One region of the Kitasatospora sp. NPDC127116 genome, then DNA from elsewhere that is predicted to be linked to it. Evidence: riboswitches for the same ligand, from Rfam matches in the RefSeq annotation. Region 1 holds a riboswitch; each other region holds the start of a gene.
The links. A riboswitch is a leader RNA that binds a small molecule or an ion and turns the genes downstream of it on or off. The one in region 1 is predicted to bind S-adenosylmethionine.
Positions count from the first base shown of each region.

Region 2: linked by a shared signal. The riboswitch ahead of thrC (threonine synthase) and the one ahead of ACFVHV_RS23845 (aminotransferase class V-fold PLP-dependent enzyme) in region 1 are both predicted to bind S-adenosylmethionine.
Region 3: linked by a shared signal. The riboswitch ahead of ACFVHV_RS33630 (IclR family transcriptional regulator) and the one ahead of ACFVHV_RS23845 (aminotransferase class V-fold PLP-dependent enzyme) in region 1 are both predicted to bind S-adenosylmethionine.

Region 1 covers NZ_JBHXTL010000062.1:29,615-36,371, reverse strand. Annotated here, with positions in the region: gene ACFVHV_RS23865 (NYN domain-containing protein) at 1-1,406, opposite strand, end outside; gene ACFVHV_RS23860 (hypothetical protein) at 1,511-1,774, opposite strand; gene ACFVHV_RS23855 (rhomboid family intramembrane serine protease) at 1,977-2,804, shown strand; gene ACFVHV_RS23850 (Lrp/AsnC family transcriptional regulator) at 2,801-3,082, shown strand; gene ACFVHV_RS23845 (aminotransferase class V-fold PLP-dependent enzyme) at 3,086-4,471, opposite strand; SAM riboswitch class IV at 4,523-4,641, opposite strand; gene trpD (anthranilate phosphoribosyltransferase) at 4,750-5,826, opposite strand; gene ACFVHV_RS23835 (hypothetical protein) at 5,946-6,371, opposite strand.
Region 2 covers NZ_JBHXTL010000009.1:67,911-74,667, reverse strand. Annotated here, with positions in the region: gene otsB (trehalose-phosphatase) at 1-374, shown strand, start outside; gene ACFVHV_RS05995 (trehalose-6-phosphate synthase) at 361-1,827, opposite strand; gene ACFVHV_RS05990 (glucosyl-3-phosphoglycerate synthase) at 1,866-2,903, opposite strand; SAM riboswitch class I at 3,015-3,151, shown strand; gene thrC (threonine synthase) at 3,168-4,475, shown strand; gene ACFVHV_RS05980 (ubiquitin-like small modifier protein 1) at 4,511-4,789, shown strand; gene ACFVHV_RS05975 (cold-shock protein) at 5,327-5,530, shown strand; gene groL (chaperonin GroEL) at 5,852-6,757, shown strand, end outside.
Region 3 covers NZ_JBHXTL010000115.1:15,726-22,482, forward strand. Annotated here, with positions in the region: gene ACFVHV_RS33620 (NADP-dependent oxidoreductase) at 31-981, shown strand; gene ACFVHV_RS33625 (threonine/serine exporter family protein) at 1,076-2,329, shown strand; gene ACFVHV_RS33630 (IclR family transcriptional regulator) at 2,372-3,085, opposite strand; SAM riboswitch class I at 3,286-3,428, opposite strand; gene ACFVHV_RS33635 (hypothetical protein) at 3,528-4,601, opposite strand; gene ACFVHV_RS33640 (BTAD domain-containing putative transcriptional regulator) at 4,862-6,757, shown strand, end outside.

The DNA.
Region 1 (6,757 bases):
CGCACGCCGTCCGCGACCTCCCGGTCGGTGGACACCACCACCACCGGACGGCCCTGCGGCTCGGCCCGCACCAGACGGCGGATCAGCTCGTCGGCCGTCTCCCCGGTCCGGCTGAACCGCACCCGGACCCCGCGCGGCGGCGCCATGATCACCGGGACGTCCAGGTCCTGCCCGTCGAACACGCAGGTGACCTCCGCCTGGGTGCGCTGCGCCAGCATCGCCAGCCCGCCCAGCAGCCGGATCCGCTGCTGCTCCAGCGGCAGCGTCGGATAACCGGTCTTGGTCACGTTGTAGCCGTCCACCACCAGGTGCACCTGGGGGATCGCCAGCAGCTGGTCCAGCAGCGCCGGATCGTCCTCGGCCAGCCCGCGCCGGGCCACGTCGTGGGGCGAGGCCGCCCCCGGCACCACCGCCTCCACCAGGTCCGCCGGGCGGATCTGGGAGACCGGCAGCGCCAGCTCCCGCTGGAGCCCCTGGGCCGACTGCAGCACGGTGTCCAGCAGCAGCCGCAGCCGCATGTCCTCGACGCTGCGCCCCTCACGGGCCGACCGGCGGCCCTGCTCGACCGCGTTCTCCAGCTCCGAGACCCGGTGCCTGAGCCTGCGCGCCTCGGTCTCGGCCGCACCGCGCTCGGCCGCGGACTGCGCCTTCAGCGCTTCCAGCTCGCCGGCCACCCGGCGGGTCTCGGCCTGCGCCCGGCGGGTGTCGCTCTCCAGCGACCGCACCTTCTTGCGCAGCGACTCGGCCTCCTTGCGGACGCCGTCCGACTCGGCCCGCTGCCGGTCCACGTCCGCCCGCGCGGAGGCCCGCACCTCGGCCAGCTCGGCGTGCAGCTTCTCGACCAGCCGGGCCGACTCCGCGGCCGCGTCCTCGGCACCGGCCCGCTCGGCCTCCTCGCCGGCCTCGGCCACCAGCCGGCTCCAGCCCGCCGAACGCACCAGGTAGGCGGCGGCCGCGACGTCCATCGGATCGGCGGCGCTCGGGACGGTGCCCGACTCCAGCGCCTTCACCAGGTCCGGCTGCCCGAGGCGCAGCCGCTCCGCTATCCGCACCCGGAAGGCGGGCTCCGCCTCCAGGGCCGCCGCCAGCGCGGTGGCCGCGTACTTGGCCCGCCGCGCCGGGGTGAACTTCACGTACTGACGCAGGCTCTGCGGGAGCTCGCCCGCCGGAAGCCCGCCGAGCGCGTCCGAGGCCAGCCCGACCACGCGCCGGCGCACGCCCTCGGGCAGCGGCCGGTCGAGCTTCTCGACAGCGTGCTCCGCCGCGGGCTCGGAGGAGTCGTTCGCCGCCCCGGCCGCCGCCCCGGCCCGGGCCTCGGCCGCAGCGGGCTGAAGCCCCTGGGCTTCGCCGGGCTCCTTCGCTGCGTCCACCACGTCCTCGGCTCCGATCCTGGTCCAGCGGGGCACGGCCGCGACCTCCCCCTGTCGTCACGCTCCGTGCGTCTTGTTCTGCATTGTCCCGTGCGGCGCGGGTGGGTGCGCCGCGCACCCACCCGCCGCGGCGGCGGGGATCAGCCCTGCTCGGTGGGGGCCTGCGCCCCCTCGGCACCCGGGCGGGCCACCAGCTCGACCTGGTCCACCGCGTTGCACCAGCGGCAGCGCACCGACTCGATGGTCTCGCTCAGCACCTCGGTCTCCTCGACCTTGGACTCGCCGGCCAGGTCGAAGTGCAGGAACTCGGTCACCCGCGCGGTGCGGGTCACGTCGAAGCGGGTGAGGTTGCCGCACAGGGTGCAGCGCCAGCGCGTCTCGGCGGTCAGGGCGGGGACGGTCATCGGGGGGTCCTCTCGGGTGGTCCCTTCGTGGGCCAGGCGCTCCCCCCGGAGCCCCGGCATCGGCGGCGGGAGGCGGGAATGCCCGCCCCAAGCCTATTGCCTGGGGCAACCATCGCGGCCACCGGTCGCCCGAACACCCGCACTGGTCCACCTGCCGTAAACCGCCGTGTCACCTGCGGCGCCCGGAGGGATGCTTGGCCGCATGGCGCTCGCGGTCCCCGACGACACCGCCGCCCGGGGCGGCCGCCCGGCCGCGACCGTCCCGGCGGTCAGCTACGCCCTGATCGCACTCAACACCCTGGTCTTCCTGCTCGGCCCGGCCGCCGGGCTCAACCCGCTGTACGGCACCGGCCTGGCCCGGGTCTGCGCGGAGCAGCGGTACGAGCAGCGCTGGGGCGCCGTCCCGGCCGAGGTGCTGGCCGGGCGGCCGCTGACCGCCGCGCAGCTGGCCGAGGCCCCCGACCCGGTCCCCGGCTGCCCGGCCGCCCCGACCCCGGGCAAGCACCCGGCCCTGTCCGTCCTCACCGGGCTCTTCCTGCACGCCGGCTGGCTCCACCTGCTGGGGAACCTGCTCTTCCTCCAGGTCTTCGGCCCCACCGTCGAACGGCGGCTGGGCCGGGCCCGGTACGCCGTCTTCTACCTGGCCGCCGGCAGCCTGACCACGTACGGCTTCGCGCTCGCCGAGGCGCACTCGCCGAACTCCACCCGGGTGCTCATCGGGGCCTCCGGGGCGATCGCCGCCGCGCTCGGCGCCTATCTGCGCCTCCACCCCCGGGCCCGGGTCACCACCCTCGTCCCGCTGCTGCTCTTCCTGCCGCTGCGGTTCCCCGCCTGGCTGGTGCTCGGCCTCTGGTTCGCCCTGCAGTGGTGGTCGGTGCACTCGGCCGGGCCCGGGGTGGCGTACCTGGTCCACGTGATCGGCTTCTCGGCCGGGTTCCTCTACGCCTGCACCGTGGTTCGCCACCCCCCGCGACGACCCGGCCGACGCCCGATACGCTGGCGGCACCCCACAAAGGAGCCCGAACTGTGATCACCGCCATCGTCCTGATCAAGACCAGTGTCGACCGCATCCCGGAGATCGCCGAATCCATCGCCGCCATCGACGGCGTCAGCGAGGTCTACTCGGTGACCGGGGGCTACAACCTGGTGGCGATGGTGCGGGTGCGCCGGCACGACGACCTGGCCGAGGTCATCCCGGGCCGGCTCAACAAGGTCCCGGGCGTGGCCCACACCGAGACCCAGATCGCCTTCCGCACCTACTCCCAGCACGACCTGGAAGCCGCCTTCGCCCTCGGCCTGGACGAGTAGCGCTCAGCCCTCGCGCCGCCCCCGGTCGATCTGCACGGTCGCGACGCAGCGCCCGCCCTCGTTGCGGTAGTTCCAGGCCGCCCCGTCCGTGACCAGCTCCCGGACGGCGGTCAGGAAGCGGTCGACGTGCTCGTCCGGCGTCCCGGCGCCGAAGCTCACCCGGATCGCGTTCAGGCTGCGCTCGCCCGGCAGCGAGGGCTCCGGCGCGCCACACTCGGACGGGGCGACGTCCTCGTCCCCGAGCAGCGTGCGCACCAGCGGGTGGGCACAGAACAGGCCGTCGCGCACCCCGATGCCGTACTCGGCGGACAGCGCGGCCGAGAAGTGCGAGCTGTTCCAGCCCCGGACGACGAAGGACAGCACGCCGACCCGGGCGGAGTCGGAGCCGAACAGGTTCAGCACCTTGACCTGCGGGATCCGCTCCAGCCCGGCCGTCAGCCGGGCGATCAGCTGCTGCTCGCGGGCCTCCAGCGCATCGAAGCCGGCCTCGGTCAGGGCCCGGCAGGCCGAGGCGATCGCGTAGGCGCCGATGACGTTCGGCGAGCCGGCCTCGTGCCGGGCCGGGCCGGTGTGCCACTGCACGGCCACCGAGCCGTCGCTCTCCCGGGCCACCGTCCGGGTCGCCCCGCCGCCGGCCAGGTACGGCTCGGCCGCGTCCAGCCAGTCCGCCCGGCCGGCCAGCACCCCGGCGCCGAACGGCGCGTAGATCTTGTGGCCGGAGAAGGCGATCCAGTCGACGTCCAGCTCGCGGACCGAGACCCGGTGGTGCGGCGCCAGCTGGGCGGCGTCCAGCACCACCCGGGCGCCGTGCCGGTGCGCGGTCCGGGTCAGCTCGGCGACCGGCCACAGTTCGCCGGTCACGTTGGAGGCGCCGGTGACGCAGAGCAGCTTGGGGCCCTCGGGCGCCCCGGCGAGGGCGGCGTCCAGGGCGGCCACCGCCTCGGCCCGGGAGCGCGGCGCCCGCAGGTAGGTGACGCCCAGTCCGGCGTGCGCCCAGGGCAGCAGCGAGGCGTGGTGCTCGGTCTCGAAGGCGAACACCCGGGTGCCGGCCGGAAGGGCCGCGGCCAGCAGGTTGAGCGAGTCGGTGGTGGCCCGGGTGAAGACCACCTGGTCGCCCTCGCGCAGGTCGAGGAACTCGCCGACGGTGCGGCGGCTCTGCTCGAACAGGTCGGTGGACAGCTGGGAGAGGTACCCGGCCCCGCGGTGGACGCTGCCGTAGTACGGCGCGTAGGCGGCGACGTCGTCCCACACCCGCTGGAGCGCCGGGGAGCTGGCCGCGTAGTCCAGCGCCGCGTAGCCGACCTTCTCACCGTTGGCGAGCGGGACCTGGACGTCGGCGCCGAGGACGGCGAGCGGGGCGCAGGTCTCGGTGGTGGCGAGAGGGGACATGAGGATGCACTCCTTCAGGGGTGAGGGACCCCGGGAGTGCTAGTCGTCGGGCGTCCGCGCTTGTCGCACGGACGGCTTGCCGTGACGACCCGGTCCTCACCCAGGGCACCCCGCCACGGACGGAGGGTTGCCGGACAGCCAGCTGGGGCTTCGCACTGTCACTCATGACCTGGCCAAGACTCTAGGCCGCGTCCATCGGGTGGTCAAACGGGCATCCAGCATCCGGACAGCGCGGGAGCCCGTGCCGGCGTTCCGGCACGGGCTCCCCAACTACCGCCTCAGATCCGGCTGGTGGCCTCCGACCAGCGTCGCAGCAGGTCCTGCGCGGCACCGGAGTCGATCGCCTCCGCGGCCCGCTCCATGCCGGCCGCCAGCTGCTCGGCGAGCGGCGCCTCGCCGAGGTCCAGCGCGACCAGCGCCGCCGCCGTGTTCAGCAGGACGGCGTCCCGCACCGGCCCGTGCTCCCCCGCCAGCAGCCGCCGTGCGACCTCGGCGTTGTACGAGGCGTCCGCCCCGCGCAGCGCCTCGATGCCGACCAGCTCGATGCCGACGTCCCGCGGGTCGAAGGTGGTCTCGGTGACCACCCCGTCGCGCACCAGCCAGACCTGCGAGGTGGTGGTGATGGTCAGCTCGTCCAGCCCGTCGTCGCCGCGGAAGACCAGCGCCGTCGCGCCCCGTTCGGCCAGCACCCCGGCGATCAGCCCGGCCAGCCGGGTGTCGAAGCAGCCGATGGCGTGCGCGGTGACCCTGGCCGGGTTGGTGAGCGGGCCGAGGATGTTGAAGGAGGTCGGCACCCCGAGGTCGCGCCGCGCGGTGGCGGCGTGCCGCATCGAGGGGTGGAACTTGGCCGCGAAGCAGAAGGTGAGACCAACCTCCTCGGCCACCTCGGCGACCCGCTGCGCGGAGAGGTCCAGCGCCACCCCGAGCTTCTCCAGCACGTCCGAGGAGCCGCTGGCGGAGGAGGCCGACCGGTTGCCGTGCTTGACCACCTTGGCGCCGGCGGCCGCCGCGACGATCGCCGACATGGTGGAGATGTTGACGGTCTTCGCCCGGTCCCCGCCGGTGCCGACGATGTCCACCGCCGGTCCGGGGATCTCCAGCGGCTCGGCGTGCTCGTACATCGCGTCGACCAGGCCGGCGATCTCCTCGACCGACTCGCCCTTGGCCCGCAGAGCGATCATGAACCCGGCCACCTGCACGGGGGACGCCTCGCCGCTCATGATCCGGTCCATCGCCCACGCGGTGGACGCGCGGTCGAGGTCCTCCCCCTGCAACAGCGCGGCCAGGAGGTCCGGCCAGGTGCGGATCACCTGCGCGGGGTCGCTACCGCCGTTCGCAGGGTTCACGTTCACCATGGCTGACTCCAGCTGTTTGTCGGTTCCCCGCTCCGGGGGGACGTCCGTACGGATGGAGCCAGCCTATCGAGCGAAGGGGCCGCTTCTACCCCTCTCTTTTCCAGTTGCCGGGGGGGAATTCAGCGGACGACCGGAGTCCGCTTCGCCAGCCGCGCCCGCAGCAGGGTGGCGACCGCCCCGGCCAGCGCCACCGGCTCCACCGGGCGGGAGATGGCGGCGTCCGCCCGGCTCCAGGCGGCGAGCCAGGAGTCCTGCGGCCGGCCGATCAGCACCAGCACCGGCGGGCAGCCGTAGATCTCGTCCTTGAGCTGGCGCCCGAGCCCCAGCCCCCCGGCCGGAACGGCCTCGCCGTCCAGCACGCAGAGGTCCACGCCCCCCTTCTCCAGTGCCTTGAGCACCGCGGGGGTGGTCGCGCACTCCAGGTAGGACAGTTCCGGAAGATCCTCGGCGGGCCGACGGCCGAGCGCCGTCAGCACCTGCTCGCGGGTGTTGCGGTCGTCGCTGTAGACGAGGACGGTGAGCGTCTCATCGGTCGTGTACGCCATGGACCCTGCTCCCTCAAGTGTGATCCGGACCACGTTCGCCTGATCCGGATGCTACTCCCGATCACCCTCCGCCGAGTCCCCCTCGCGCACGATCCGTCCCGAGCCGCCGCGCCCCGGGCTCACCCGCCCGGAGGACGGCCCGTCACCCGATCCCGTCCAGTCCACCCGTACGGCCGACCCCGGGCCCGTCCCCCTACCTCCCACGGCTGCTCCGACCGTGCAGCGACGCGCCGGGCAACGGGGTCGCAGGCCCCTCCGAGGAACCATCAGAAAAGGGACACGCCGCTGCTCAACCCCCGTCCGGGCACCCCGGCACCCCCCAAGGGGGCATACCGCACGCACCGGACACTCCGAGGGACACCCCCCGACGTGAAGACGGAATAAGG
Region 2 (6,757 bases), on a different contig from region 1:
AGGAGGCGCTGCAGCTGCTGCGGGCGCCGGTGGGGGACCTGGCGGCCGAGCACGGGCTGGTGGTGGAGCCCGGGCGGCTGGTGCTGGAGCTGCGGCCGCCGGGGGTGGACAAGGGGGCGGCGCTGACCGGGTTCCTGCGGGAGCGGGGGGCCCGTGCGGTGCTCTACGCGGGGGACGACCTGGGGGACGTGGCGGCCTTCGCCGCGGTGGAGAAGCTGCGGGGCGAGGGCGTGGCCGGGGTGCTGGTGTGCGCCGGTGCGGTGGGGGACGCGCCGGTGCGGGAGCTGGCCGACCGGGCGGATCTGGTGGTCGCCGGGCCGGAGGGGGTGGTGGAGCTGCTGGGGGCTCTCGGGGAGGCGCTCACAGGGCGTTGAGCTGGTCCAGGAACCACTGCTGCGGGGGGAGCGCGGTGGCCGCCGCGGCCAGGCGGCCGGTGCGGTCGGCGCGCTCCTTCGGGTCCATGGTGAGAGCGGCGTGGAGGGCGTCGGCGGTGGCGATGACGTCGTAGGGGTTGACGGTGAGGGCGTCGTCCTTGAGTTCGGCGTGGGCGCCGGCCTCGCGGGAGAGGACGAGGGCGCAGCCGTTGTCGGAGACCACCGGGACCTCCTTGGCGACCAGGTTCATGCCGTCGCGGATGGGGTTGACCAGGGCGACGTCGGCCAGGCGGTAGGCGGCGAGCGAGCGCGGGAAGTCGTCGTCGACGTGGAGGAGCAGCGGCTGCCAGGCGGGGGTGGCGAATTCGGCGTTGATCTCGTCGGCGAGGCGCTGGACGGTGGCCGTGTAGTCGCGGTACTCGGCCAGGTCGGTGCGGGAGGGGTAGGCGAAGGCGATGTGCACCACCCGGTCGTGCCACTCGGGGCGGGTGCGGAGCAGGTGCCGGTAGGCCTGGAGGCCGCGGACGATGTTCTTGCTCAGCTCGGTGCGGTCGACCCGGACGATGGTGCGGCGGTCGCCGACGGTCCGGCGGAGGGCGGCGAGGCGTTCGTCGACGTCGGGGCGGTGGGCGCGTTCGCGCAGGAAGCCGGCGTCGGCGCCGAGGGCGTGGACGCCGAGGCCCGTGGTGCGGCCGTCGAGGGTGACGGTGAGCGCGTCGTGGTCGACGGTCGCGTCCAGGAGGTCCTCGCAGCAGGCGGCGAAGGCGCGGGCCCAGCGTTCGGTCAGGAAGCCGGCCCGGTCGGCGCCCAGGATGCCGGTGAGGACGGCCCGGGCGACGTCGTCGGGCAGCATCCGGTAGTACTCGGGCGGGGCCCAGGGGGTGTGCGAGAAGTGGCCGATCCGCAGGTCGGGGCGGGCCGCCCGGAGCAGGGCCGGGACCAGGGAGAGGTGGTAGTCCTGGACGAGGACCGCGGCGTTCGGGGCGGCCTCGGCGGCCAGGGCCTCGGCGAAGGCCTCGTTGTACGCCCGGTAGGCGGCCCACTCGGTGCGGAAGCCGGCGTCGAAGGCGGGTGCCGTGGGGGTCGCGTAGAGCAGGTGGTGGACGAACCACAGGGTGGAGTTGGCGACGCCGTTGTAGGCGCGGGCGAAGGTCTGCGGGTCGATGTCCAGCATCCGTACGGCCTGGCCGCCGACCTCGTGGCCGGCCAGGTCGAGGCGGCCCCGCGGCGCCTCGGCGGCGGCTCTGCGGTCGGCGTCGTTGAGGGCGGCGCAGACCCAGACGGCGTTCGGGTCCGCGATGGCGGAGAGGCCGGAGACCAGTCCGCCGCCGCCGCGGCGCAGGGTCAGCGTGCCGTCGTCGGCGGTGCTGAAGGACACCGGTCCCCGGTTGGAGGCAACCAGGACGGGGGCGGTGCCGGTCGCGCTCGAACGGTTGGTCGTGAGATCGCCCATGGTTGGGATGTTGCCGGGGGTTCGGGGCGGCAAACCCCTCAATGACGGGTCGCGTATTCGGGGACGGTGTGCATCGGGGGGCGTTCCAGGGCGGTCACCGGGTGGGTGTGGGCGGTGAAGGCGCGGGTTTCCGGGTCGCGGGTGAACTGGGTGAGCTGGGGGTGGACGAGGTCGGCGGAGGCCTTGAGGCGGTGGGTGCGGTCGAGGCGTTCCAGGGCGGTCCGGTAGATGGTGGCGGCCATCCGGCCGAGGGCCTGGCCGTCCTGGTGGCGGTGGTGCCGGACGCCGACGTCCACCTGGGCCAGGGCGTCCAGGCCGGCCAGTTCCAGGGCGTCGACCAGCAGGCCGAGTTCGACGCCGTAGCCGGTGGGGAAGGGCAGCCGTTCGAGCAGTGAGCGGCGGGCCGCGTACTCGCCGCCGAGGGGCTGGACGAAACCGGCGAGTTCCGGCCAGTGGAGGTTGAGCAGGGGCCGGGCGACGAGTTCGGTGACCCGGCCGCCGCCGGCGGGCAGGACGGCGCCCTCGGATTCCAGCGGGCGGTCGTACATGGCCTTGACCAGCTGGATGGACTCGTCGGTCAGCAGCGGGCCGAGGATGCCGGAGACGAGGGACGGGTCGAATTCGCGCAGGTCGGCGTCGACGAAGCAGACGATGTCGCCGCGGGTGACCAGCAGCGAGCGCCAGAGCACCTCGCCCTTGCCGGGGACGGCGGGCAGCCGGGGCAGGACGGCGTCGCGGTGCTCGACCCGGGCGCCGGCCTCGGCGGCGACGGCGGCGGTGGCGTCGGTGGAGCCCGAGTCGACGACGACGAGTTCGTCGACGAGCGGGAGGCGTTCCATCAGCTCGCGGCGGATGGTGCGGACGATGTCGCCGACGGTGGCCTCCTCGTCCAGGGCGGGGAGGACCACGCTGACGGTGCGGCCGGTGCGTTCCTTGGCGGCGAGGAGGGTGCGGACCGGCCGGTCGGCCGCGCTCCAGGAGCGGCGGCGCAGCCAGGACGCCGCCTGCGGGAGGAGCTCGGGAATCGGTTCGGCGGGCACGGAGGTCTCCTCGGCGGGGTCGGTGGGACGGGTCATCTCGCGTGGCGGACGGACCCGTTCAGGATTGACGCCTTCGGATACAGTCTTCGTACAGCGGTCGGACCTTTGCACGCCGGGGTCGCCGTTGAGCATCACCACAATTTCACAAGCTCATCCAGAGGGACTGAGGGAACGGCCCGTTGACGTCCCGGCAACCTTCCCGCGCGGCTGTCTGTCGACAGGCCCCGGCGGGACAGGTGCCAATTCCGGCCTGTGGCGCGACCGTGCCACGGGGAAGATGAGGAGAGAGGCCTCGCCATCATGGCTATCGACACCGCCGCACCCTCCCCCAGCCTTCGGCCGGGGGGACCCCCGCCCGTCGACCTCGGCCCCGCCGCCGCGCTGTCCTGTCGCGAGTGCGGCACCCGCTTCCCGCTCGGCCCCAGCTTCGCCTGCCTGGAGTGCTTCGGCCCGCTGGAGATCGCCTACGAGTTCGGCAGCGAGGGCGCCGAGGAGCTGCGCAAGCGGATCGAGGCCGGTCCGGCGTCCATCTGGCGGTACGCGCCGCTGCTGCCGGTTCCGGCCGACGTGGCGTCGAAGCCCAATCTGAACCCGGGGTGGACCCCGCTGGTGAAGGCGGACAACCTGGGCCGGGAGCTCGGTTTCACCGCCCAGCTGCACGTCAAGGACGACTCCGGGAACCCGACGCACTCGTTCAAGGACCGGGTGGTCGCCTGCGCGATCGAGGCGGCCCGGGCGTTCGGGTACACCACGCTGTCCTGCTCCTCCACCGGCAACCTGGCCGGCGCGGTGGGGGCGGCGGCGGCCCGGGCCGGGTTCCGGTCCTGCGTGTTCATCCCGCACGACCTGGAGCAGGGCAAGGTCGTCATGGCCGGGGTGTACGGCGGCGAGCTGGTCGGCATCGAGGGCAACTACGACGACGTGAACCGCTTCTGCTCGGAGCTGATCGGCGATTCGGCCGGCGAGGGCTGGGGCTTCGTCAACGTGAACCTGCGGCCGTACTACGGCGAGGGTTCCAAGACGCTGGCGTACGAGATCTGCGAGCAGCTCGGTTGGCGGCTGCCGGAGCAGATCGTGATCCCGATCGCCTCGGGCTCGCAGCTGACGAAGATCGACAAGGGCCTCCAGGAGCTGATCAGGCTCGGCCTGGTCGAGGACCGGCCGTACCGGATCTTCGGTGCCCAGGCCGAGGGCTGCTCGCCGGTGTCGGCCGCGTTCAAGGCCGGCCGGGACGTGATCAAGCCGGTCAAGCCGGACACCATCGCCAAGTCGCTGGCGATCGGCAACCCGGCCGACGGCCCGTACGTGCTGGACATCGCCCGCCGCACCGGTGGCGCGGTGGAGGACGTCACGGACGCCGAGGTCGTGGCGGCGATCCGGCTGCTGGCGCGGACCGAGGGCATCTTCGCCGAGACCGCGGGCGGGGTGACCGTCGGCGTGCTGAAGAAGCTGGTCGAGACCGGGCAGCTGGATCCGGCCAAGGAGACCGTCGCGATCAACACCGGCGACGGCCTGAAGACCCTGGACGCCGTCTCCGACGCCGGGATGACCGCCGTCATCCGCCCGACGCTGGACTCGTTCCGCGCCGCCGGCCTCGCGTCCGCCTGAACCACCCGATCGGCCCCGCCCCCGCAAGGAGAGTCATGAGCGCCAACGTCCGCATTCCCACCATCCTCCGCACCTACACCGACGGTGCCGCCGTGGTGACCGCCGAGGGTGCCACCCTGGCCGAGGTCGTCGCCGACCTGGAGAAGAACCACCCGGGCATCTCGGCCCGCATCCTGGACGACACCGGCAAGCTGCGCCGCTTCGTGAACGTCTACGTGAACGACGACGACGTGCGTTTCGCCGAGGGCCTGGCGACCGAGATCGAGGACGGCGCCGGCATCTCGATCATCCCGGCGGTGGCCGGCGGCTGCTGAGCCTTCGCGACCAACCCGCGGTCGCCCGCGCGTACGGAATTCCGTTTCCCGTATGCGCGGGCGACCGCTGGCATTCCGGCCGGAATATTTCCCGGTCGAGTCGGAGTAGAGTGTGGCTCGGTTGGGAACAGGGTTTCCCTTTCGGCCCCCGCAGTGCTCGGCCCGGGGGCGTCCGGCCGGCGGGACCGGCCCGTGAAACATGTCAGGCGGATGTCAGAATTCCCGCGGACATTTGAGTAATTCGTCCGCTATGTCCGGCGTGAAATGCCGAGATTATTCCGATTCGGCCCGTCCTGTCCCTTGACATCGAGGCGGAATTACCGGTGGCTGGCCCTGTTGCAGAGGGCGTCGATCCGGATACATTCAGCGGCGGTCGACGCAATCACCCGCTCGCCGGAAGCCGCCTGGCGTCCTGCACGGAGGGTTGCGGCGTGCACGGCTGCGCCCAGGGGGGGTTCCCCGGGCCGGCCTTCAACCAACCCGGGCCCGCGACCTGCGGGCGCGTGAAGGGCCAGCACAGCACTAGGGGAGTTCGGAATGGCTCAGGGCACCGTCAAGTGGTTCAACGCGGAGAAGGGCTACGGCTTCATCGCGGTCGACGGTGGTGCGGACGTCTTCGTCCACTACAGCGCGATCCAGATGGACGGCTACCGCACCCTCGAGGAGGGCCAGCGGGTCGAGTTCGAGATCTCTCAGGGACAGAAGGGCCCGCAGGCGGACATGGTCCGCGCCGCGGTCTGACCCCTTCCGACCCCAGGAGCTCGGCGCGGCCCTGCGGCTGGTGACCTCTCGCTTCTCGACGGGCCCGTGCGACTCGTGTCGCACGGGCCCGTCGGCGTTCCCGGGCGGCCCCGGCGGCGGCTCGCGGATTGCCGATTGGGCTTGCACTCGCCCACCCGGAGTGCTAATCATTGGCGTTAGCACTCACAGTGTGAGAGTGACAGCGGACCGGGTCGGTGAGGCCCCCGGGAGCGGAGGGAATGGACCTCCGCGCACCAGGGCCGTCCGTCGCGGGCACCCCTTGGTCCGAGCAGTCGACCGTGTCCCGGAGGACCACTTCTGATGGCCAAGATCATCGCCTTTGATGAGGAAGCTCGCCGCGGCCTTGAGCGTGGCATGAACCAGCTCGCCGACGCGGTGAAGGTCACGCTCGGCCCCAAGGGCCGCAACGTCGTGCTGGAGAAGAAGTGGGGCGCCCCCACGATCACCAACGACGGTGTCTCCATCGCCAAGGAGATCGAGCTCGAGGACCCGTACGAGAAGATCGGTGCGGAGCTCGTCAAGGAGGTCGCCAAGAAGACGGACGACGTCGCGGGTGACGGCACCACCACCGCCACCGTGCTCGCCCAGGCCCTGGTTCGCGAGGGTCTGCGCAACGTCGCCGCCGGCGCCAACCCGATGGCCCTGAAGCGCGGCATCGAGAAGGCCGTCGCCGCCGTCTCGGACCAGCTGCTGGCCCAGGCCAAGGATGTGGAGACCAAGGAGCAGATCGCCTCCACCGCCTCCATCTCGGCCGCCGACACCCAGATCGGCGAGCTCATCGCCGAGGCCATGGACAAGGTCGGCAAGGAAGGCGTCATCACCGTCGAGGAGAGCAACACCTTCGGTCTGGAGCTCGAGCTCACCGAGGGCATGCGCTTCGACAAGGGCTACATCTCCGCCTACTTCGCCACCGACCTGGAGCGCATGGAGGCGACGTTCGAGGACCCGTACATCCTCATCGCCAACTCCAAGATCGGCTCGGTCAAGGACCTGCTCCCGCTGCTGGAGAAGGTCATGCAGAGCGGCAAGCCGCTGGTCATCATCGCCGAGGACGTCGAGGGCGAGGCCCTGTCGACCCTGGTCGTGAACAAGATCCGTGGCACCTTCAAGTCCGTCGCCGTCAAGGCCCCGGGCTTCGGTGACCGCCGCAAGGCCATGCTCGGCGACATCGCCATCCTCACCGGTGGCACCGTCATCTCCGAGGAG
Region 3 (6,757 bases), on a different contig from region 1:
AGGTCAGGGCCCCGGTCGCAGGCTTGGTCCATGACCACGAACACGATGCGAGCCGTCACCCAGACCACCCTCGGCGCCCCGGACGTCCTCCACGAGGCCGAGGTCGAACGGCCCACGCCCGGCGTCGGCCAGATCCTCGTCGCCGTCCACGCCGCCGGGGTCAACCCCACCGACTGGAAGCACCGCGAGCGCGGCATCTTCCTCGGGCAGCCCCCGTTCACCCTCGGCTGGGACGTCTCCGGGACCGTCGAGGCGGTGGGCCTCGGCGTCTCGCTCTTCGCCCCGGGCGACGAGGTCTTCGGCATGCTGCCCTACCCGTACGGCGCCGGCTCGCACGCCGAGTACGTCACCGGCCCCGCCCGGGCCTTCGCGCCCAAGCCCGCCGCACTGACCCACGTCGAGGCGGGCGCGCTCCCGCTGGTGGCGCTCACCGCCTGGCAGGCCCTCGTCGACACCGCCGGGGTCCGGCCCGGGCAGCGGGTCCTGGTGCACGCGGCGGCCGGCGGCGTGGGGCACGTCGCCGTGCAGATCGCCAAGGCGCGCGGCGCGTACGTCATCGGCACCGCGTCCGCCGCCAAGCACGACTTCGTCCGGGGCCTGGGCGCGGACGAGGTGATCGACTACCGCACCGCCGACTTCACGCAGGAGGCCCGGGACGTCGACGTGGTCCTCGACCCGCTCGGCGGGGAGGACCGGCTGCGTTCCCTGGAGACGCTGCGGCCGGGCGGCGTCCTGGTGTCGATCCTGCCCCACGACCTCGACGGGCTGGCCGAGCGTGCCGCCGAGTTGGGCGTGACGGCGAAGACCCTGCTGGTCGAGCACGACCGGGCCGGGATGGCCGCGATCGCCACCCTCGCCGAGTCCGGACAGCTGCGCGTGCACGTCTCCGGCACCTACCCGCTCGCCGAGGCCGCCGAGGCCCACGCCGAGGGCGAGAAGGGCCGGGTCACGGGGAAGCTGGTGCTCACCGTCCGCCCGTGACAGCGCCCGGCGGTGTCACGGGCGGACGGTGAGCAGAACCGATCAGACCGGGGCAGAGTCGGACCGATTCGGGCGGGATGGGACGATACCTGCCATGCCAAGCAAGTCTCCCCCGGTCCGGGGCATCGACGCCCCGCCCGACCCGCTCCGCCGTCTGCTGCTCGAACTGGGCGAAGCCCTGCTGGGCGGCGGCCTGCCCGTCCATGACGTCGAAGAGGAACTCCACTGGCTGGGGCGGGCGCTGGGGGCGCCGGACGTACGGGTCGCCGCCCTGACCAACGGGCTCTTCGTCGCGCTGGGGCCGGACGACGCCACCCGGTTCCAGCCGGTCGGCACCGCGCTGCGGTTCGAGCAGACGGCCGACGTCCTCCACCTGGTGCACCGGCTGCGGGCGGACGAGCTCGACGGGTCCCGGGCGCTCGCCGAGCTGGACGGGATCCGGCGGGCGCCGGCCCGCCGGCCCGCGTGGGTGTCGGACCTCGGGGCGCTGCCGGTCGGGGTGGGGGTCTGTCTCTTCCTGCAGCCGGTGGCGGCGAACGTGCTGGCGGCCGGGCTCGGCTCGCTGATCGTCGTGGGGCTGACCGTGCTCGCCCGGCGGCTGCCGTACCTGCGGCCGCTGCTGCCCGTCACCGCCGGTTTCCTGGTCGCGCTGCTGGTCCTCTCGCTCGCCCGGGCCGGGCTGCTGGAGGGCCCGCTGCGGACCATCGTGGCCACGCTGGCGATCCTGCTGCCGGGCGGACTGCTCGTCACCGGGCTGTCGGAGATCGCCGCGGGTGCGTCCAGCGCGGGTACGGCCCGGCTGGTGTCCGGTGCGGTGCAGCTGGCGCTGTTCCTCGCCGGGGTGGCCGCGGCCGCGACGGCGGCCGGCGTGCCGGCCGCCGCGCTGGCCGACGTACAGGTCGCCAGGCCGAGCTGGTGGGTGATCGCGCTGGGGCTGGCGCTCGCGGTGGCGGGTGTGGTGGTCAGCGTGAACACCCCGCCCTCGGCCGTCCCGTGGATCGTCGTGGTGATCGCGGTCAGCGTCACGGTCCAGGTGGTGGTGGGGTCGGCGCACGGCGCGGCGGTCGGCGGCCTGGCCGGCGCGGTCACCGCCGCGGCCGCGGCCACCCTGGTGCACTGGCTGCCGGGCGGTCCGCTCTGGCAGGTGCTCTACCTCCCGGCGTTCTGGATCGTGGTACCGGGCTCCTTCGGCCTGCTGCACACCGCGCAGATCGAGGTCGGGAACGGCGCGCAGTCGGTGCTGACGGCCGTGTCGGCGGTCTTCGGGGTGTCGATCGGCACCCTGATCGGCTCGGTGATCAGCCGGATCCCGCGTCCCTCCCGCGCCGTGCTGCTGCCCCGGGCCTGAGCCCGGGGCAGGCGGGGCCCCCGACGCGGGCGGAGCCCCCGCTCAGGGGTGGCGCAGGGCCTCGGTGAGCCGGTGGGCGGCCTCGACGACGGCCTGGGAGAGGTGGGCGCCGGGGTGCCGGGTGAGGCGTTCGATCGGGCCGGAGACCGTGACGGCGGCGACCACCCGGTTGGACTGGCCGCGGACCGGCGCGGAAACGGAGGCGACCCCGAGTTCGCGCTCGCCGACCGACTGGGCCCAGCCCCGGCGCCGCACCCCGCTCAGCGCGGTGGCGGTGAAGCGGGCGCCCTGCAGTCCGCGGTGGAGCCGTTCGGGCTCCTCCCAGGCGAGCAGGATCTGGGCGGCGGCGCCGACCTTCATGGGGAGGGTGACGCCCACCGGAACGGTGTCGCGCAGGCCGGTGAGGCGCTCGGCCGCGGCCACGCAGATCCGCACCTCGCCCTGCCGGCGGTAGAGCTGGGCGCTCTCGCCGGTGATGTCGCGCAGCTGGGTGAGGACCGAGCCGGCCGCGGCCAGCAGCCGGTCCTCCCCGGCCGCCGTCGCGAGCTCGCCGAGCCGCGGGCCGAGCATGAACCGGCCCTGGGTGTCCCGGCTGACCAGGCGGTGGTGTTCGAGTGCGACGGCCAGCCGGTGGGCGGTGGGCCGCGCCATGCCGGTGGCGGCGACCAGGCCGCCCAGCGTGACGGGGCCGGCCTCCAGGGTGCCGAGGATCGAGGTGACCTTGTCGAGCACGCCGACGCCGCTCGTGTTCTCCATGTGGGGGTACTCCAGTCTCGGGGCCCGGAGCAGCGGACGGTCGCTGCTCACGGCGGCTCCTGGCGGGGAGCCGGGGGGTGTGGTCAGCGAGGACGGGCCGGGGGAAACGGCCGAATGCCTGCGCCGGGCACGAGACGGGTACGCGAAAGCGCCGGGGCGGGAAGCGCCCGGGCGAAGGACAGCACAGAGAGCACCGTGTCTCCTCATCTTTCCCGCGCCACAGTGGCGACAGGCCGGAGTTGGCACTGCCCCCGGACGGCACGGCGCGTACTTCGGACGCCGGGTCGAACGGGGAGTTGCCGGGGCTTCGTAGGGCCGGTCCCTCCACCCCTCTGGATGATTCGCCAGGAACGATACAAGACTTCCCGGGCCGCTCGGCAAGCCCCCCCACCTCCGACCCCCACCTCCGGCCCCCACCCCCGGCCGCCGCCCGCGGGCCCGCTCAGCGGTGGCGCGGCTCCGACAGGCCGGTGCACGGGGCCCGGTCCGGGCCGCCGGGGGCGGTGGCGTCCCAGGCATTCAGGGCGTCGAGGGCGGCGGCGCGTTCGGAGGCCGTCGGCCGGGTGCCCTCAGGGCCGAGCAGGTAGTCGGCGACCGGGGTGAGCAGCAGGGTCGCGTCGCCGGCCGGGAGCAGCAGGGCCTCGTCCCACCGGTGCCGGATGACGGTGCGGCGCAGCAGGGTGCCGTGGCGCGGCCGGAGCGGGCGGTGGCGGCCGCGGCGGCGGCGCCGTTCGGGGGCGACCTCGGTCTCCAGGACGGTGCGCACGTCCCGCAGGGAGCCGAGCGGCACGTGTTCGGCGGCGAGGTCGAGGAGGGCGGCGGCCTCCGGGGCGAGCCGGTAGGCGGCGACCACCGCGGCGGTCTCGACGGGGTCGAAGGGCTGCCCGGCGAGCTGGGCCACGTCGATCACGTCGCCCGCGAGGAAGGCCCGCCCGAGCCCCTCCTCGGCGAGGGCGATCAGGCATTCCACGTGGTCGTCGGCGGCCAGGTAGGGGCGGACCGGGACGGTGGCGAGGTCGCCGGTGAGCGCGGCGGTGGCGACCCGTACCTGGTACCACGGGTCCAGCAGCGGGTCCTCGCCCGGCCAGCGCAGGGTGACGGCGGTGTGCCGGGGCCGCTCGCCGAACAGGGTGACCTCCACGGACTCCACCGGGTGATCGGTGACCAGCCGGTTGACGGCCTGCCAGAGCGTGGCCTCGGTGGGGCTGACGAGGCCGAGCTCGGCCAGCGGCCGGGGCAGGTCGGGCGGGTAGTAGCCGGCCAGCGGCAGGTCGCGGATCGGACGGACCCCGGTGGCGTCGGCGAGGTCGCGCGCGACGCCCGCGTAGCACTCGGCCCGGTCGCGGGCGCGCTGCAGCTCGGCGCGGGCGTGCCGGCCCATCCGGACGCCGTCCCGGGCGAGCGCGGCGAGCACCAGGTACGGGAGATGGCGCTCGCCCCGGGCGCGGTGGAGCAGGTCGACCGGTCCGGCGGCCGGGTCGACGTCGAGCAGCCGGTGGAGCAGGTCGGTGTTCATGGGGGTCCGCCTCCGAGAGCCGTGGTGGTCGGCCGGACGGCGGCCGGGCGACCGGGGACGTGGCGGGTCCGGCGGTCGGGGCCGGGCCGACTGCGGGCGCCACACCGTCGATTGTGGTCACGGCCGATCAACGCCGGATCACCACCGGGTCGATGATCCCTCGACATCCGCGGGGTGCCGTGGGTTGATAGGGGCTCATCGAATCGGGGGGCGGCACGTGCGCGGACGGGGGCGAGCACATGAGGCGGGCAGGTGCAGGGATGGATGATTTCCGGTTCTCGGTGCTGGGACTGATGAGAGCGCAGCGCGGCGCGACCGCGCTGAAGGTGGGCAGCCCCCAGCAGCAGGCGATGCTGGCGGTGCTGCTGCTGCGGCCGGGCCACGGCGCGAGCGCCACCGACCTGATCGACGCCCTGTGGGGCGAGGAGCCGCCGGGCACCGCGATGACGACGGTGCGCACGTACGCCTGGCGGTGGCGCAAGGTGCTGCACGGCGAGGAACCGGACGCTCCGACCGTACTGACCTCGGTCGGGGACGGCTACCGGCTGGTGCTGCCCAAGCACGCGGTGGACGCCGCGCAGGCGGAGGAGCTGGCGGCGCAGGCCGAGCGCACGGCGGCCGCCGGGCAGCCGCAGCAGGCCCGTGATCTGCTGAACCAGGCACTGGAGTTGTGGCAGGGCGAGCCGCTGGCCGGCATCCCCGGCCCGTTCGCGCAGCGCCAGCGCCAGCGGCTCCAGGAGCTGCGGCTGACCCTGCTGGAGGAGCGGATCGCCCTGGACCTGGCGCTCGGCCGCTACTCCCGGTGCATCCCGGAGCTGACCTCGCTGACCACCGAACACCCGCTGCACGAGCGGGCGTACGGGCTGCTGATGCGCGCGCTGTACCAGGCCGGGCGGCAGGCGGACGCGCTGGCGGTGTTCCGCGGCGCGCGTCAGCTGTTCCTGGCCGAGCTGGGCGTGGCGCCCGGAGCGGAGCTGGACCTGCTGCACCAGCGGATCCTGGAGGGCGACCCGGCGCTGGCCGCCCCGGCGCCGGTCCTGCGGCCGGTGTCCGCCCTGCCCGGGCCGGCCGCGCCCGTGCCCGGCCCGGCGGAGCGGACCGCGCCCGGGGCCGGATCGCCGGAGCCGGCCGGCGGACCCGCGGCGCCGGACGCACCCGCCGCCGCCCCGGCCGGGAACGGCGTGCCGGCCCCCAGACCGGCCCAGCTCCCGCCCGACGCGGCCGACTTCACCGGCCGTACGGTGCTGGTGGAGCGGCTGGGCGGGGCCCTCGGCGCGCCCGGCCAGCAGGCGCTGGCGATCGCGACCGTGGTCGGCATGGGCGGGGTCGGCAAGACCGCGCTGGCCCTGCACGTCGCCCACCGGGTGCGCGAGGCCTACCCGGACGGGCAGCTGTACGTCGACCTGCGGGGCGCCGACGCCACCCCGGCCGACCCGGAGGCGGTGCTCAGCGGCTTCCTGGTGGCGCTCGGCGTGCCGGCCGACGCGGTGCCGGACGGACTGGACGCCCGCTCGGCGCTGTTCCGTTCGGTGGTGGACGGCCGGCGGCTGCTGCTGGTGCTCGACAACGTCCACGACACGGCGCAGATCAGACCGCTGCTGCCGGGCGCGGTCGGCTGCGCCGTGCTCACCACCAGCCGCACCCGGCTGTCCGGACTGCCCGCGACCGTCCAGGCCGACCTGGGCGTCTTCGAACCCGAGGAGGCGCTCGAACTGCTGGGCCGCACCATCGGCGCCGAACGGCTGTCCGCCGAGGCCGAGGCCGCCCGGGAGCTGCTGCTCGTCTGCGGCCACCTCCCGCTCGCGGTGCGGATCGTGGCGGCCAGGCTGGCCGCCCGGCCGAGCTGGACGGTGCAGACGCTGGGCCGCCGGCTGGCGGTCGAGCGCCGACGGATCGACGAGCTGCGCATCGGCGACCTTGAGGTGGCGGCCGCCTTCGAGCTGAGCTACCGCCAGTTGACGCCCGCCCAGGCCCGGGCGTTCCGGCTGGCCGCCTCGGTGGACGGTCCGGACCTCGGACTGCAGGCCGCGGCCGCCCTGCTGGACCTCGACGAGTACGACGCCGAGGACCTGCTGGAGGCCCTGGTGGACGTGGCGATGATGGAGTCGCCCTTCCCCGGCCGCTACCGCTTCCACGACCTGCTGCGCGCGTTCGCC